Regions from separate parts of the Paenibacillus sp. FSL H8-0282 genome, predicted to be linked through region 2. Evidence: a T-box and tRNA genes for the amino acid it is inferred to sense, from the RefSeq annotation. Region 2 holds a T-box; the other holds one or more tRNA genes.
The links. The T-box of region 2 lies ahead of metG (methionine--tRNA ligase). A T-box ahead of a tRNA ligase gene usually reads a tRNA of that ligase, here a tRNA-Met.
Positions count from the first base shown of each region.

Region 1: it has a tRNA-Met gene. The T-box ahead of metG (methionine--tRNA ligase) is inferred to sense a tRNA for this amino acid. The anticodon was not compared.

Region 1 is NZ_CP150146.1:5,142,879-5,146,302, reverse strand. It holds gene NST94_RS22370 (extracellular solute-binding protein) at 1-963, shown strand, start outside; gene NST94_RS22365 (hypothetical protein) at 1,076-1,240, shown strand; tRNA gene NST94_RS22360 (tRNA-Met) at 1,323-1,399, shown strand; tRNA gene NST94_RS22355 (tRNA-Ile) at 1,444-1,517, shown strand; gene NST94_RS22350 (sialidase family protein) at 1,957-3,093, opposite strand; gene NST94_RS22345 (hypothetical protein) at 3,209-3,424, opposite strand, start outside.
Region 2 is NZ_CP150146.1:4,872,601-4,876,024, reverse strand. It holds gene NST94_RS21205 (copper amine oxidase N-terminal domain-containing protein) at 1-1,032, shown strand, start outside; gene NST94_RS21200 (transcriptional repressor) at 1,252-1,713, shown strand; gene yidD (membrane protein insertion efficiency factor YidD) at 1,716-1,979, shown strand; T-box leader at 2,020-2,280, shown strand; gene metG (methionine--tRNA ligase) at 2,328-3,424, shown strand, end outside.

The sequences.
Region 1 (3,424 bases), 270 kb from region 2:
ACTTTTATGTCGAGTGCGTTATATTTTAACAAAGGTATTTTTGATGCTGCTGGTGTAGGTTATCCGACAGATGGGATGACTTGGGATGAAGTGTTCGCGCTGGCCGAAAAGGTGACCAAGAAATCGACAAATAAAGATAAGCGTATATATGGCTTTTCGATGAACCGTTATATGAGCGATCCTTTCTGGGATATGCAGACCTATGTCTCACCGCTGGAGCTTGCTATGTATGACAACAAGGGACATAAGATGGAGGTAAACCAAACACAGTGGAGTCAAGCTTGGACGACCTACAGCCAATTGGTGAAAAAGCAAATTACACCTGGGTTAAACGGTATGGATTTTATAGAAACAGAACGGAGTACCTATAGTCCTGTCCAAGGGGATCTCTTCCTTACCGGAAAAGCTGCAATGGTAATTGGAGAATACGATTATCTTAATGAGCTTGCAGGTGTGAGCCGCAATGCAGCAAAAATTAAAAATTATAATCCTGTCGATTGGGGTTTCGTTACCGTACCTACTTTTAAGGAGAAACCAGGAGTGGCTGTAGGTACTTGGGTAGGTAATATGATGGCTATCAACACTATGGCTGCTAATAAGGAAGATGCGTGGGATTTGATCAAATTCGTCAACAGTAATGAAGTAGCTAAAATTAAAGCCCATACCCGCGGGGAACTAACTTCCCGTAAGGATTACATTACCACGAAAGTACCTTCAGTAAATCTGGAGTCCTTCTATACGCTTAAACCATTACCAGCCAATGATCCTTTGATGAACGTCCTACAAACACAGAAGCCTGGAATTAGCCGTATTAACGATGTTGGGCGTCAACTGTTCACAGAAGTTTATCAGGGCAAGAGAACGGTCGAGAGTGCACTTAAAGCTTGGGAGAAGCAAGGGAATACGATGCTGGGTACGCTCGAAAAAGATCCCACATATTATTTTGACTCCATAGGGGATTGAGTTTTGGAATATGTAGAAGCCACCGGATTTCCGGTGGCTTATTTTGTGGAACTTGGGCATGATAAGTTCAGAGCAGCGTAAGATTAATTTGCGAAAAGGAGAAGAGGGCATCATGAATTGGATATACTTCGCGAAACTGTTCAGAACGAGATTTCAAGCAGGCTGTTTGGCAAAAAGACTGGAGCAAGATGGCTGGATTTATGGCTATCATGACCCAAGTTTTGTGGAGATTTATCGATCCCGCAAAGGAAGATATGGGGTTAGATTTTTGCCTTGAGAACTTTTACAAATTCATCCTTGACGTAGACCCATTTTGTACTGTATATTATTTATTGTCGCTGTTTGAATATTATTTCTGACGCGGGGTGGAGCAGCCCGGTAGCTCGTCGGGCTCATAACCCGAAGGTCGCAGGTTCAAATCCTGCCCCCGCAACCAATTTTATTACAACAGCAATTGTACATTCGGATATTTTTAGATCCGGGCCCTTAGCTCAGTTGGTTAGAGCGGTCGGCTCATAACCGATTGGTCGGGGGTTCGAGTCCCTCAGGGCCCACTTATCAAAAACCCTTACCTTGTAAGGGTTTTTTGCTGTCTATAGGCTCCTTGTAAGTAGAAGTGGAAGAGTTGGAAAAGCGACAAAATAGAAAATGATCACATTTTGGTCACGGCGTTGTTAGATCCACTGGTTTTATCATAGATCATCTGGAAAACGGTAAAAAGTATGTATTCTGTGGAACTGCCCTACTCTTGTAGAGGAAAGGGGACAGTCATGACATATAGACTATTAAGTAGCAAGCACCATACGCCGTAGATTTTGATTGAATTAAAAGCATGTCCAATACGCTGAAATTGATGATTTCTTTGAAAAGGTTAATGCTGAATTTTGATAAGAAGCAATAGAGGATGCCGCATATTCGCTCGGCATCCTTTATTGCAAGTAGATATACTAACTTAACAGCCTTTTAATTTATCATCAGAAGTTGATTAATAGCTTATTGATTATCACCAAACCAGATGTTCTCTGTACCGGTCCGCGTGTCTGTCCATACGCTCACTAGACGGCCTGTTTGAGGGACGATGGCATTACCGATGTAGTCCCCAATTAGGGGGATGCCGGTGACGTCAAAGGAAGTTGTTGTTATCCGGGTGTTTGTATACGTCATACCGCCATCTCTAGATGTTGCTAGATAAACATCAAGGTTGAGGGGGTTGACTCGATTAGTGTAATAGGTAACGAATATTGCACCATCCGCAGGGGATACGGTGATGGCTGGGAAAAAGTTTTGGGAGCCCACAGGACTACCTGTAATGGATATTGGTGCCCCCCAATCCACACCAAAATTAGTGGAGATAGCAAGAAAAATATCAGAATAACCTTCTCGAAAATCTTGCCATACAGCATAGACATTCCCTCGCGTCGTCGGTGCATTAGAAATATCTGCTGCGAGGGAAGGGTATGTCAGACATCTAAATGTATATCCCGGCAATGGATCTGGTGGGACTACAACGCTGGCGACCATGGTTTCAGGAGTAAAAGTGACCCCACCGTCTGAGGATGTGCGAATTTTAAGATCAGTATTACCGGGAGGCTGATTGATCCATCCCACGATAACAATCCCATTTAATGTAATTGCTATACCGGGGAATTCTTCGAATTCTTCGACCGAAGACAGCAGGGAGGGACTGGAATAGGTACTACCGTTATCTAGGGAACGATTGAAGAATATCGTATTTCCCGGTATGAATTGTGTGTTGTAATCATGCGTATAACCAGTATATACATTTCCAAAAAAAGGACTTGATCCAGCTTTGTCGGTGACAACGACCACCTGATCATCATTTACAAACTGCCCAAACCCTTGATTCACGATGACTGGCGGTCCGAATGAAGAGGCATTGTCGGCAGATGTATAGGAGACGATCGACCCGCTGAGACCGTCTGAATCGAAGGCGTGGGCTAATACTACGAAAGTGGTCGGGAAAATATAATCAATATGTGGTGCTTCGATGCCTGCAAATCCTGTCGGTAACGGCAATAACGTTGTTGTCCAAGTGGCACCTGCGTCAATAGATTTGTATAAACCTATATTAGGAGGGCCTAATCGAAGATCTACAGCTACGGCAACCATAACTGAAGGATTAAGCCAATTTACCGCGATGGTGGGCTCAAACTGAACGCTTGCGCTCGGTGAAAGTTGAATATTAACCATGCAAAGCTCCTTTCGTCATAGAGTTTTTTGGTACTTACGGGTTCAGCTGAGCTATGAAAGTAAGTTCGGATTGCAGCACTCTTTGATGGGGGATGACGTTTCCTGACGAATCCGTTCCGAACACCGTGATAATCGTGTCTGCCGGTGCGTTTCCAGTTACGAGAAATTGGACTTCATAAGCTGAATTGCCTGCGATATTAAAACTGAGAAACTGGCTGGTGTTAGCATTAACATTTAATGAGTTGGAGTA
Region 2 (3,424 bases):
ATCTTGTACAGTAAAGAAGATTTCAACAGATTATTTGCATCTCCGGGCAGTGTGTTTAGCATCGATGGATCGATGGTCCCTACTTGGCAGCAAGTAGCTTATAATCTTTCTTCCGAGCCTTATAAACTAATTCGCAGCAACAGCCCAGAAACGGTGTATACAGAAGGTGTTACTTACCGTGAGACTTCTTTGGGTAAAACCCGCTTCTTGATTCACCACAAGAATAACCTGAATATTAAAGCTAAAGTGTATGTGATTGCTACGAATAACAATTTGTACCCAACGACGCTTACAACCGAATATGTGGGCTTTGCAGGCCCAAGCACATATCCTGAAGGTACTGGTAAAATGTCTGTAGAACGTTATTGGAAATCTATGCTTACAAATGAGCATTATAAAACGATTGTTCTGCAACCAGGGGAAAGTGTCTCAATTCTGACCGATCTAAACCAAATTGCTATGAAACCAAGTGAAATTGTTTCACTTCAAGCGGACTTATTTAGTGATTATCCAATCGATTATAATGTCATGTTGATTGATGCGAATAAAGATCCACTGACTACACTTCCAACACTTCCAGTTCTGGATCGAGACGGAGTGCATAATCGGGGAACTTACGAAGATTCTACTCGTATTATCACGGTTACCGATGAGGTAGGAAAAACTCCTGCAAAACTTCTGCTAGGCGATAATTCCAGTGATAAGAACCTGGCTGGCGTAGACCCCATGGCAGGTACGGAAGCATCCAATGCCGGTAATTTCGGGGTATTATACAAGATCAGATTCGAAAATGTTGCACCAAACTCATTGATTACGTTTAATCCACGTGGCGGTAACTATATGGGGCCGGTTATGGTTAATAACCAAATCGTGCATATGCCAAGCGTGGGAAGTCTCTCGAACGCTGACATGAACAGTGTGGTTTATCGTAGTGGTGAGTATGGAGGTTCTGTGGAGATTTTGTTCACAGCAGCTTCAGGCAGTAACTTGCCGGTCAATTTCCTCATCACTCCACTTCCAGCAAAGAAATAACAAATAGGAATATCCCTATAAGCTCTATTGGGGAATTATCTACAATAAAGGCCCGGCTGAATATTCCGTAAAGGAATACGCAGCCGGGCTTTTGTTTAAATATAATAATTCAGAGGTTGCGTAGGGGCGCTTCATGGTGCTTCATTGACGGGGCATTTATTTTGGGGCATTATTAAGAGAGTGAAATATAAATGAACTGATCTTATGGGAGATGAGCGTATGCTGTCGACAGAACAAATATTAGAAGTCATGTCGGGGCAAGGACTGCGAATCACCGACCAACGCAAAACGCTTGCCCAGTTATTCGGCGAGAATAAGGGATATTTGTCAGCGAAGGATGTATATGAGCATATGGGCCGTAAGTATAGCGGACTTAGCTTTGATACGGTGTACCGCAATCTTCGTGTAATGGAAGAGCTTGGTGTGCTTGAACAGATTGTCTTTGAAGACGGAGTGAAGTTCAAGGGAAGCTGCAATCATCAGGATCATCACCATCATATGATCTGCCTTCAATGCCAAAAGACCTACCCGATTAATTTCTGCCCGATGAATTTAACGGATACACCCGATCAATTCCGGGTAGTCAAGCATAAATTTGAGGTGTTCGGTTATTGCAAAGAATGTGAAGAGAACCGGGAAGAAGAATTAGTTGCAGCATCAGATAAACAAAAGGGACTTTAGAAATGGTGACCCTACGCAGAACGATTCAGGCGCCTATTCGGGTGTATCGCAGGTACATTTCCCCTATTAAACCTGCAACCTGCCGCTTCTATCCAACCTGCTCTGCCTATGCCCTGGAAGCCATTGAAGTCCATGGTCCACTGAAAGGCTCATGGCTTGCAGCTAAGCGGATTGCCAGATGTCATCCCTTTCATCCTGGAGGACTTGATCCTGTGCCGCCTCTTCTAGATGAATCTGCTGAGAAGGATTCTGCCCCTGCAACTTGACATGGGGCCTTACCATTGGGTATATTCACAAGTAATAGTATGAATTCCGAAGAACGGATAAGTAAATCGTTACGTCCATTACAGAGAGCCGGAATGTGCTGAAATCCGGTATGGAGCGTTAGATTGAATATGGTCCGGGAGGAACTGTGTTCGAGCGGGAACTGCAATTGTGGTTCACGTAAGATAACAGCGTGATCCAGCGTTAATGGACAGTTCCCAGGAGGGAACTGGCGAAGCCTGTGCTCTGTGAAGAGACAGGAAATTTGGGTGGTATCGCGTGAGTTATACTCTCGCCCCATTATGGGGGCGGGAGTTTTTTGTTTTTTAATAAGAAAGGATGATTACTGAATGAGTGAGAAAAAAACGTTTTACCTAACGACACCAATTTATTATCCGAGTGACAAGCTACATATCGGACATGCTTATTCAACCGTGGCAGGAGACGCAATGGCCCGTTACAAACGTCTGCGCGGCTACGAAGTGCGTTATCTAACCGGTACAGACGAACATGGACAAAAGATTGAGCGGAAGGCAGAGGAAGCAGGAAAGACCCCTCAGCAGTTCGTAGACGACATTGTTGTTGGTATTAAGGAGCTATGGCGCAAGCTGGACATTTCGAACGATGACTTCATTCGTACTACGGAAGAGCGTCATAAAAAAGTGGTACAGGATATTTTTGATCGGTTGCTGCAGCAAGGAGATATCTATAAAGGTGAATATGAGGGCTGGTATAGTATCCCAGATGAAACCTTTTACACAGAAACGCAATTAGTTGATATTGTGCGTGATGATAACGGCGTGATTACTGGTGCAAAAAGCCCAGATAGCGGTCACCCGGTTGAGCTGGTGAAGGAAGCAAGTTATTTCTTCCGGATGAGTAAATATGCGGATCGTTTGCTGCAATTTTACGAGGAGAATCCAGAGTTTATTTTGCCGGAATCCCGTAAGAACGAAATGATTAACAATTTCATCAAACCCGGACTGGAAGACCTTGCAGTTTCCCGTACAACCTTTGATTGGGGCGTAAAAGTTAAGGGCGACGAGAAGCATGTCGTGTACGTGTGGATTGATGCGTTGACTAACTATATTACAGCTCTGGGGTACGGTTCCGAGGATCGCAGCTTGTATGACAAGTTCTGGCCTGCGGATGTACACATCGTTGGTAAAGAAATCGTTCGTTTCCATACGATTTACTGGCCGATCATTCTGATGGCGCTTGGTGAACCCCTTCCGAAAAAGGTGTTTGCCCATGGCTGGTTGCTCATGAAAGATGGAAAAATGTCGAAATCTAAAGGTAACGTAGTTGATCCTGTGACACTGATTGATCGTTATGGCTTGGATGCATTGCGTTATTACCTGCTGCGCGAAGTACCGTTTGGTTCGGATGGCACGTTCACACCGGAAAGCTTTGTAGACCGGGTTAACTATGATCTTGCCAACGACCT